2 regions of the Vibrio sp. QJM3NY_35 genome follow, and region 2 is predicted to be linked to the other one. Evidence: riboswitches for the same ligand, from Rfam matches in the RefSeq annotation. Region 2 holds a riboswitch; the other holds the start of a gene.
The links. A riboswitch is a leader RNA that binds a small molecule or an ion and turns the genes downstream of it on or off. The one in region 2 is predicted to bind lysine.
Positions count from the first base shown of each region.

Region 1 (4,189 bases), 860 kb from region 2:
AGCCCGCGCGCTTATACGTTCCCACAAGCTCTAGATATGATGATCGAAAAGCCATTCACAGGTTATGGTTACGGGAAATTTGAGTCTGAATACACGCTATATACGGCTCGCCAGCATCAACTTAACTCGAATTATCACCCCGGCCTTCCATCCATGGATCACCCTCACAATGAGTTTCTTTTTTGGGGCGTTGAGGGCGGAATAGTACCAATCATCGGGATCTTGATTGCTGCAATATTGGTTATGTCACGAATAGCAAGTTCTGCAAAGGGAACGCGTCTAGCCCTGCTCGCTTTATTTATCCCGATCCTTTTGCACTCTCAACTTGAGTATCCTTTTTACCACTCGGCGATTCACTGGATAACATTCATTATATTGATTTACTGGGTCGATCAGCGCTCTTCCCGACATTATCAACAGTCGTTCAGTATCATCAGTAAGACCCTGTTTAGAGTGTCGAGCTTAGTGCTCCCTATCTTGATCAGTTTTTATATGCTGAGCGCCCTTCACACCAATTATGTACTGACTAAATTTGAACTGTCTAAGCCTAAGAACCCAGATATTCTTAAGCAGGTAACGAACCCCGTGGTGTGGAAAGATCGCTACGATTGGGATATATACAGCACTTACCTTAATATTGGCCTCTACAAAGCCGACCCAAGTCTTATACAGTCTTACATCGATTGGTCACTGGAGATCATTAAGAGCAAACCAAGACCGGCTTTCTACAGCAATCTGATTCTGGCGTATCAAGGCCTAGGAGAAGAAAGTAAAGCAGAACAAATTCGTAGCGAAGCGAACTTTTTATTCCCTAACAGAGACTTTTCAAAGGTTCAGTATAAGAAAGTGTCACAAGCAGAAGATAACGTTTCGTCTGCTGAATAATGTTTAGACCTCACAACTAAAGCACCATTTAAATAGGAGCTTGGGGGTAGATACAAAAAAGCGCACGTTTCCTCGTGCGCTTTTCTATTTAATTTCAGTTTATTACAGCTATTTCAATACATCTTTTAGCGCTTTTAGACACAACGCGACATTCTCTTTACGAGCGCCGTAGCCCATCAAGCCGATACGCCATGCCTTACCAGCCAAAGAGCCTAACCCAGCACCGATTTCAAGATTATATTCTTCTAGAAGCTGCGTTCTGATCTGAGCTTCATCAATTCCTTCAGGGAAATACAGTGCGTTCAGCTGCGGCAAGCGACTCTCTTCATCAACCACAAACCTTAACCCTAGCGCTTCTACGCCTTCTTTAAGCTCTTGGTGCATCGCATGATGACGAGACCACGCATTATCTAGGCCTTCATTTTTCAACAAAACCAGCGACTCATGCAGAGCATAAAGGCTGTTCACGGGTGCGGTATGGTGGTAGCTACGCTTACCTTCTCCACTCCAGTAACCCAATACTAAACTTTGATCCAAGAACCAGCTTTGTACTGGTGCTTGGCGGGCTTTCATTTTATCAACCGCACGCTGAGAGAAAGTCACTGGAGATAGCCCTGGCACACAAGACAGACATTTTTGGCTGCCAGAATAAACCGCATCAAGCTGCCACTCATCAACTAGTAATGGCACACCACCTAGAGACGTTACTGCATCAACAATCGTTAACGCATCAAACTGACGAGCGATAGCTGAGATAACTTGAGCATCCGATAACGCGCCAGTAGACGTCTCTGCATGCACAAATGCCACAGCAACAGCATCGGGATTTTCTGCCAATGCTTGTTCTACCTTTTCAACTGAAACGGGCTTGCCCCATTCGTCATCAACAAGGATGGCTTGGCCACCACAACGCACCACGTTTTCTCGCATACGCTCACCGAAGACACCGTTACGACAAACAATCACCTTTTCACCAGGCTCAATCAAGTTAACAAAACAGGTCTCCATACCCGCACTACCCGGTGCAGAAACGGCAATCGTAAATTCGTTTTCAGTCTGAAAAGCGTATTTAAGAAGCTGTTTAAGCTCGTCCATCATCGCAATAAACAGCGGATCTAAGTGACCTATGGTTGGACGGCTCAAAGCCTGTAACACTTGAGGTGAGATATCTGAAGGCCCCGGCCCCATTAACGTTCGGTGTGGTGGATAAAAGCTATCGATAGCAGTAGTGAGTGTTAAATTAGACATGTACATCCCTTACGTTAATGTTGTGAACAATCCACCCTAAAGCAAATTGATTACCTCAGCAATTAGCCATAAGTATTGAGGTCAAACCACTGTCACAGAATTGTTAAAATTATTTTTCAATTATCTCAAGTTACAGATTGACATTGTTACCGCAAACACGTTCAATGAAACGGCTATCTAGCAGAAGAGGAGCACTGCCCAGGCAGATGTTTTGTGGAACCGCATTTCCAATACAAAACATTTATGGGGAGCAGTGCCGAGATAATAAAAGGATGCAGGACCTTTATTATCGGTTGAGCGGGCTGAATCCCTTCAACTGTCGCCATTTCTATATGGTGAAGAGCTTCTGAGGTTACTATTCTAATAATTCCTCTCTTTTTGCTCTAAAACTCTCTTCGAAAAACATCGGACGTTGGATTACCCAACCGTAATTTTATTTTAGGAAGTCGTGGGAGATATATCGTGAGTGCATCTAATGTAGCTGGTTCTTTTAATGTCGCTAAGTTTGGTGGAACAAGTGTTGCCAACTTTGAAGCAATGAGCCGTTGTGCTGCCATTATTGAAAACAACTCAAATACGAAACTGGTCGTAAGTAGCGCGTGTTCTGGCGTGACCAACTTGCTTGTAGAGCTCGCAAACGGAGTTCAAGACAAAGCTCGCCGCCAAGAATTGATGACGCAATTAGCTGACATCCACAATGCTATTCTTGACCAACTTGCGGATCCAATCAGCATCGAAAAAGAAGTTCACAGCATTCTTGATGACATTGCGAGCGCAGCAGAAGCCGCATCATTCCAAGCAAGTACTAAGCTGACAGATCACCTTGTAGCATGTGGTGAGTTGATGTCGACACACATCCTTGCTCAAATCCTTCGCGAACGCGGAACACCTGCGGTTCGTTTCGATATCAGAGAAGTGATGCGCACCAATGATGATTTCGGAAAAGCAGAACCACAGCTAGAAGAGATTACTGCTTTGGCAAAAGAGAAATTGATTCCACTGTGCCAGCAACAAGTTGTCGTTACCCAAGGCTTTATCGGTGCTGATAGCGAAGGTAACACCACGACCCTAGGTCGCGGTGGCAGTGATTATTCAGCTGCACTGATTGCCGAGTCGGTACAAGCGATTGGCTTAGAGATCTGGACGGATGTTCCGGGTATCTATACTACCGATCCACGTATTGCTCCTAAGGCCTCTCCTATCCCAGAAATCAGCTTCAGTGAAGCATCGGAAATGGCAAACTTCGGCGCGAAGATCTTGCATCCATCGACACTAGTGCCTGCACTACGCCACCAAATCCCTGTTTTTGTTGGTTCATCGAAAGCACCAGAGCTAGGTGGTACTTGGATTCGCCAACAAGTTGAGAGCTCCCCTCTATTTAGAGCGCTTGCCCTACGCTGCAACCAAACCATGGTTACGCTACGCAGTGCTAACATGTTCCACGCCTATGGCTTCTTAGCAAAAGTGTTCGAGATCCTTGCTAAACATAAGATCTCTGTCGATCTTATCACTACCTCAGAGATCAGTGTGTCACTTACTCTGGATCAAACAGACACATCAGGTGGTGCTCCTGAGTTACCTGAAGCCGCTCGCCTTGAGCTTGAAGAGCTGTGTTCTGTCGATATTGAACACGACCTATGCCTTGTTGCACTTATTGGTAACAACATGAGTGAAAGCAAAGGCTATGCGAAGCAGGTATTCGGCACTCTTGAAGATTTCAACCTACGAATGATTTGTTACGGAGCAAGCCCACACAACCTGTGTTTCTTGCTAGATGAATCTGTTTCTAAGCTGGCGATTCAAAAACTTCACCAAGAGTTATTTGAATAGACAGTCCGTTTATCATCGACAGATAAATAACTAAATCACAGATACAAAAAGGGTTGCTATTCAGCAACCCTTTCTCTTTTTACTTTACGAATCAAAGCTCTTCATAGATTCAAACTAGTTAATGTTTGGACCTAACCACTTCTCGGCTTCTAACATATCCCAACCTTTGCGGTCAGCATAGCTATCCACTTGATCCTGTTGAATCTGTGCAATAGCAAAGTATCTA
Region 1 is NZ_CM173507.1:346,308-350,496, reverse strand. Features, by position in the region: gene AC3CH3_RS01690 (PglL family O-oligosaccharyltransferase) at 1-885, shown strand, start outside; gene AC3CH3_RS01685 (pyridoxal-phosphate-dependent aminotransferase family protein) at 994-2,133, opposite strand; lysine riboswitch at 2,310-2,487, shown strand; gene lysC (lysine-sensitive aspartokinase 3) at 2,596-3,963, shown strand; gene metH (methionine synthase) at 4,078-4,189, opposite strand, start outside.
Region 1: another riboswitch for lysine. It lies ahead of lysC (lysine-sensitive aspartokinase 3); the one in region 2 lies ahead of AC3CH3_RS05490 (Na+/H+ antiporter NhaC family protein).

Region 2 (4,189 bases):
CTGTAGAAACCAAATCTGCGATAGCGTCCGCTAGTCCAGCTCGAGGTGCTACTTCAACTGAGCCTGTTAGCATACAAGTGCTGAATTCAACACCCTGCTCATCCATGTAGGCTTTTAGTAGTTGTGGGTAGGTTGTTGCAATACGTTTACCCGCTAGGTCTTGTGGGCCGTTGTATTCTTCATCTTTGTTGATAGCGATAGAAAGGCGGCAACCACCGAAATCTAAACGACGTAGTGTGTGAAATTGCGATGGCTCTTTTAGAGCAACGCGGTCTAGGCGAACTTCTTCTAGCTCATTTTCACCAATGAAACCTAGGTCAACCACACCGTCCATGATAAGACCTGGGATGTCATCATCACGAACCAGTAACAAGTCGATTGGCATATTAAGTGAATGAACCACTAGGCGCTCACCCATGATGTTAAATTTAACACCACATTTTTTAAGTAAGTCTTGGCACTCTTTACTTAAGCGACCTTTCTTTTGAATTGCGATTCTTAGGCGTTGTGTCTGCATTGCTGTATCCCTGTGCAAATATTTGAATTTATTGATTATTTAAAAGTGCTAAAACTAAAAAACCCTCGGAAGACTTTGTCGTCCCGAGGGTTTAAATCTAAATTCTTTGACTTAACCTCCGGGAGAATTCTTGCTCCCGGGTATACGTAAATCTCCCCGAAAGACTAGATAGGGTGATGATGGTGATGAATGTTCATTACTAATTTACGCATACTTATAAGCTCTTAGGTTGTTTGCTGTCTTGTCTCCACACTAACTAAGCTGACATCCTTTTTCAACCATTTATTCGAACTTTTTTCACTAAAACTCAAATTAATTTAACAGGTACAAAAAAGGGAAGCCGCAGCCTCCCTTTTCATTATTCAATCAGATGATGATTAGCTGTTGCACGTCGCCATTTTGCAGCGAGAGAAATAAGCCAATGCAAAGCATACAGCAACAAACGTTAGAGACGCCGCACCAAATGCGATGCCAGTTGATGATGTCATACCTAAGGTAATGAAACCAACACACGATACGAAGGCCACAGACAGCGCATAAGGAAGCTGAGTCGATACGTGGTCAATGTGGTTACAACGAGCACCGGTAGAAGAGAGAATCGTCGTATCAGAGATTGGAGAACAGTGATCACCAAACACAGAACCCGCAAGAACCGCACTTAACATAGGCAGAATTAGAGCGATGTCAGAGGCTGCAGCCATGTCACCCGCGATAGGAAGCATGATACCAAATGTACCCCATGATGTGCCTGTCGAGAATGCCATCAGGCCAGCAAGAAGGAACAAAATAACAGGTAGCCAGTGGTAATCAATGTTACCTGTTGCTAGAGAAGAAAGGTAAGAACCGGTTTTCATGTCACCGATAACAGAACCGATAGTCCATGCAAACACAAGAATCAGGATAGCGCCAAACATAGAGCTAGCACCGATCCACATTGTTCTTGCGATATCAGACATTGGCAGCTTTTGCTTAAACACTGTCGCTAGCGCAACAAGCAGGCCAACAACACCACCGTAAACAAGAGACTTGCCTACATCTGTATTTTCAAACGCACCAAGCAAGTTGAATGCTTGACCGTCAGCGGTAAGCGCTTGACCACCGGTATAAAGCATTGCAGCTACCGTCGCTACGATTAACGATACGATTGGCATAACGAGATCAGAGACAGAGCCGTTTTCACTCTCTTGAATGTCTAGCTCTTCATTTAGGTCGTGAGCTTGCTTTTGATCGTTGTCACCTTCAAAGCCACGGCCTTGAGATGCTTCAATTTCATGCTCACGCATCTTACCAACATCTAGACCGAACCAAGCCACTGCGAACACCATTAGTAGTGCAAACACAGCGTAGAAGTTCATTGGGATAAGACGAACGTAAGCGCCCAATGCAGAATACTCTGTCACACCGTGTGTTACTAAGATGCCACCAATGATAGTGATGATGTAAGCACCCCAGCTAGAAGCAGGCATGATCACACACATAGGAGCAGCCGTTGAATCTAGAATATAAGCAAGCTTAGCGCGAGATACATAGAAACGGTCTGTTACAGGACGAGAGATAGCACCAACTGCTAGGCTGTTAAAGTAGTCATCTACAAAGATGAATACACCTAAGAAAGCAGCAAGTAGTTTTGAGCCACGTTTGCTCTTAACGCGAGACTGTGCCCATTCCGCGAATGCGCGAGTACCGCCAGACAGTGTTAATAATGCCGTTGTCATTCCAAGAATTATTAGGAATGCAATGATGCTCATGTTCCAAGTGTTGATGCCACCATCTTCGATGAAAACACCAGATGCTTTAGTAAACACGTAACTAGCTGCGTTACCTACTGAGTAATCAGCAAGTAGAATCGCACCCATGATGATACCGACACCCAAAGAAACCAATACACGGCGGGTAACAATAGCAAGACTCAAAGCCACAAGGGGCGGAAGCAAAGATAAAGGTGATGTTGCAAAATCTATTAAATTCATGATCTTCAAAAACCAGTTTTTTATTTGGCTAGAGATCTACTGCAGACAAACTTGATACGGCTGACCAAGCTCATGTTGAACTAAGCGAAAGGGAAGTGAACACTTCACCCAACCCTACAGTAGCGCTCCATAGTTTAAAATTAAGACTATGGCAGTGTTGTACCTATTGAGCACAACCCCAGCAAATTGCTTAGATATACAATTTACTTCGGCAATTACACCTTTCATTCCCGTTCATTGGCATCACCCCAACGGAAGTTACTTTTTATAATTGCACCTCTACGTGCGATAACATTATTAACCGTGTAAACCAGAGTTTAACAACAAATTAACCAACGTCTCGCATCAGGTAGCCGCAATTGTACTCATCAAGAGCAACAATGCAACATATCATTCCGAGAAAAATAGCTTTTTGTTAATGAACTAATCAATAGAAGAATAGTCTACATAAGTTCACTACTCCACCAGTCACATATCACTTTTTAAGATAATCTTAATATTTATTATAAATTCGATAGAAATACAGCTCTGAATTTTCAACTATTCATCTCACTTTTATATTTAAATATATAATAGAAGAAATACTATTTGTTTTATTCCTAGGCTCTGTTTATTATTAGGAAGATTATTTAGTTTACCTTGATGGAAAATATCATGTCTGAATTAACAAAAACTCTATTAAATATCCGCAGCCTTCGTGCGTTCTCACGTGAATTAACTCTTGAGCAACTTGAAGAAGCGCTAGACAAGCTGACTATTGTTGTACAAGAGCGTCAAGAGTCTGAAGCTGAAGAACGTGCTGCTAAAGCAGAGCAAGAAGCTAAGCTTTCTGCTATTGCTGAACAAATTGCAAAAGACGGAATTGATGTTGCCGATCTTATTGCTGCACTTTCTGGTGAAGCAAAATCTAAAACAACAAAAGCTAAACGCGCTCCTCGCCCAGCGAAATACAAATACGTAGACGCAAACGGCGACGAGAAGACTTGGACAGGTCAAGGCCGTACGCCTTCAGCTATCCAAGAACAGCTAGATGCTGGTAAATCTCTAGAAGAGTTTGCTATCTAAACATTTAGTTTACTTGGTGGGTAATCAATTACACGCTAAGCAATAGAATTAATATTAAAGTCGACTAAAGTATTATTTACGGCTTCAATATGTTCAGAAACAAAAAAGGCTCCTTTCGGAGCCTTTTTTATATTTCGCTATTAGAAATATAAATGAGAACGATAAAAATATCTTATCTTTCCCAGTATGCTTCTTCTAGGCTATCTTCTCTTTCAGGAAGGCCGCGAGACAAGCGTGGTGAGTGCTGAACCAACACTTCATAACTTGCACGGTTTGAATATTTACAAACTTGTGAAAAAGATGAATACGTTAAAAATGCATGTTGATGCTTGCTAGAGTTCGGCACATTTTCTTTATGATATTTATTTGCTGCCATATCATGTAATAAAGCCGACAACGCAGCATCACCTGCACCATTGGTATTTTTGATCTTTTCTGGTCCACCCATGTATGGCGCAATGTGCGAATACACTTTAGTTGGGTTTTCACATAAATCTTTATGCGCAGGACGGCTAAATTCAAAACGGTTGAATTCCGCAATTGAACCTGGAAGTAAAGGCAATGACGTTTCACGCTTCGCTGCATCTTCTGTATAACCAGCCATAAATAGGCCAACAGGTCCCGCAGTACATAGAAC
Region 2 is NZ_CM173507.1:1,205,114-1,209,302, reverse strand. Features, by position in the region: gene hisG (ATP phosphoribosyltransferase) at 1-517, opposite strand, end outside; His leader region at 571-706, opposite strand; gene AC3CH3_RS05490 (Na+/H+ antiporter NhaC family protein) at 895-2,487, opposite strand; lysine riboswitch at 2,600-2,777, opposite strand; gene AC3CH3_RS05485 (H-NS family histone-like protein) at 3,142-3,552, shown strand; gene AC3CH3_RS05480 (inosine/guanosine kinase) at 3,725-4,189, opposite strand, start outside.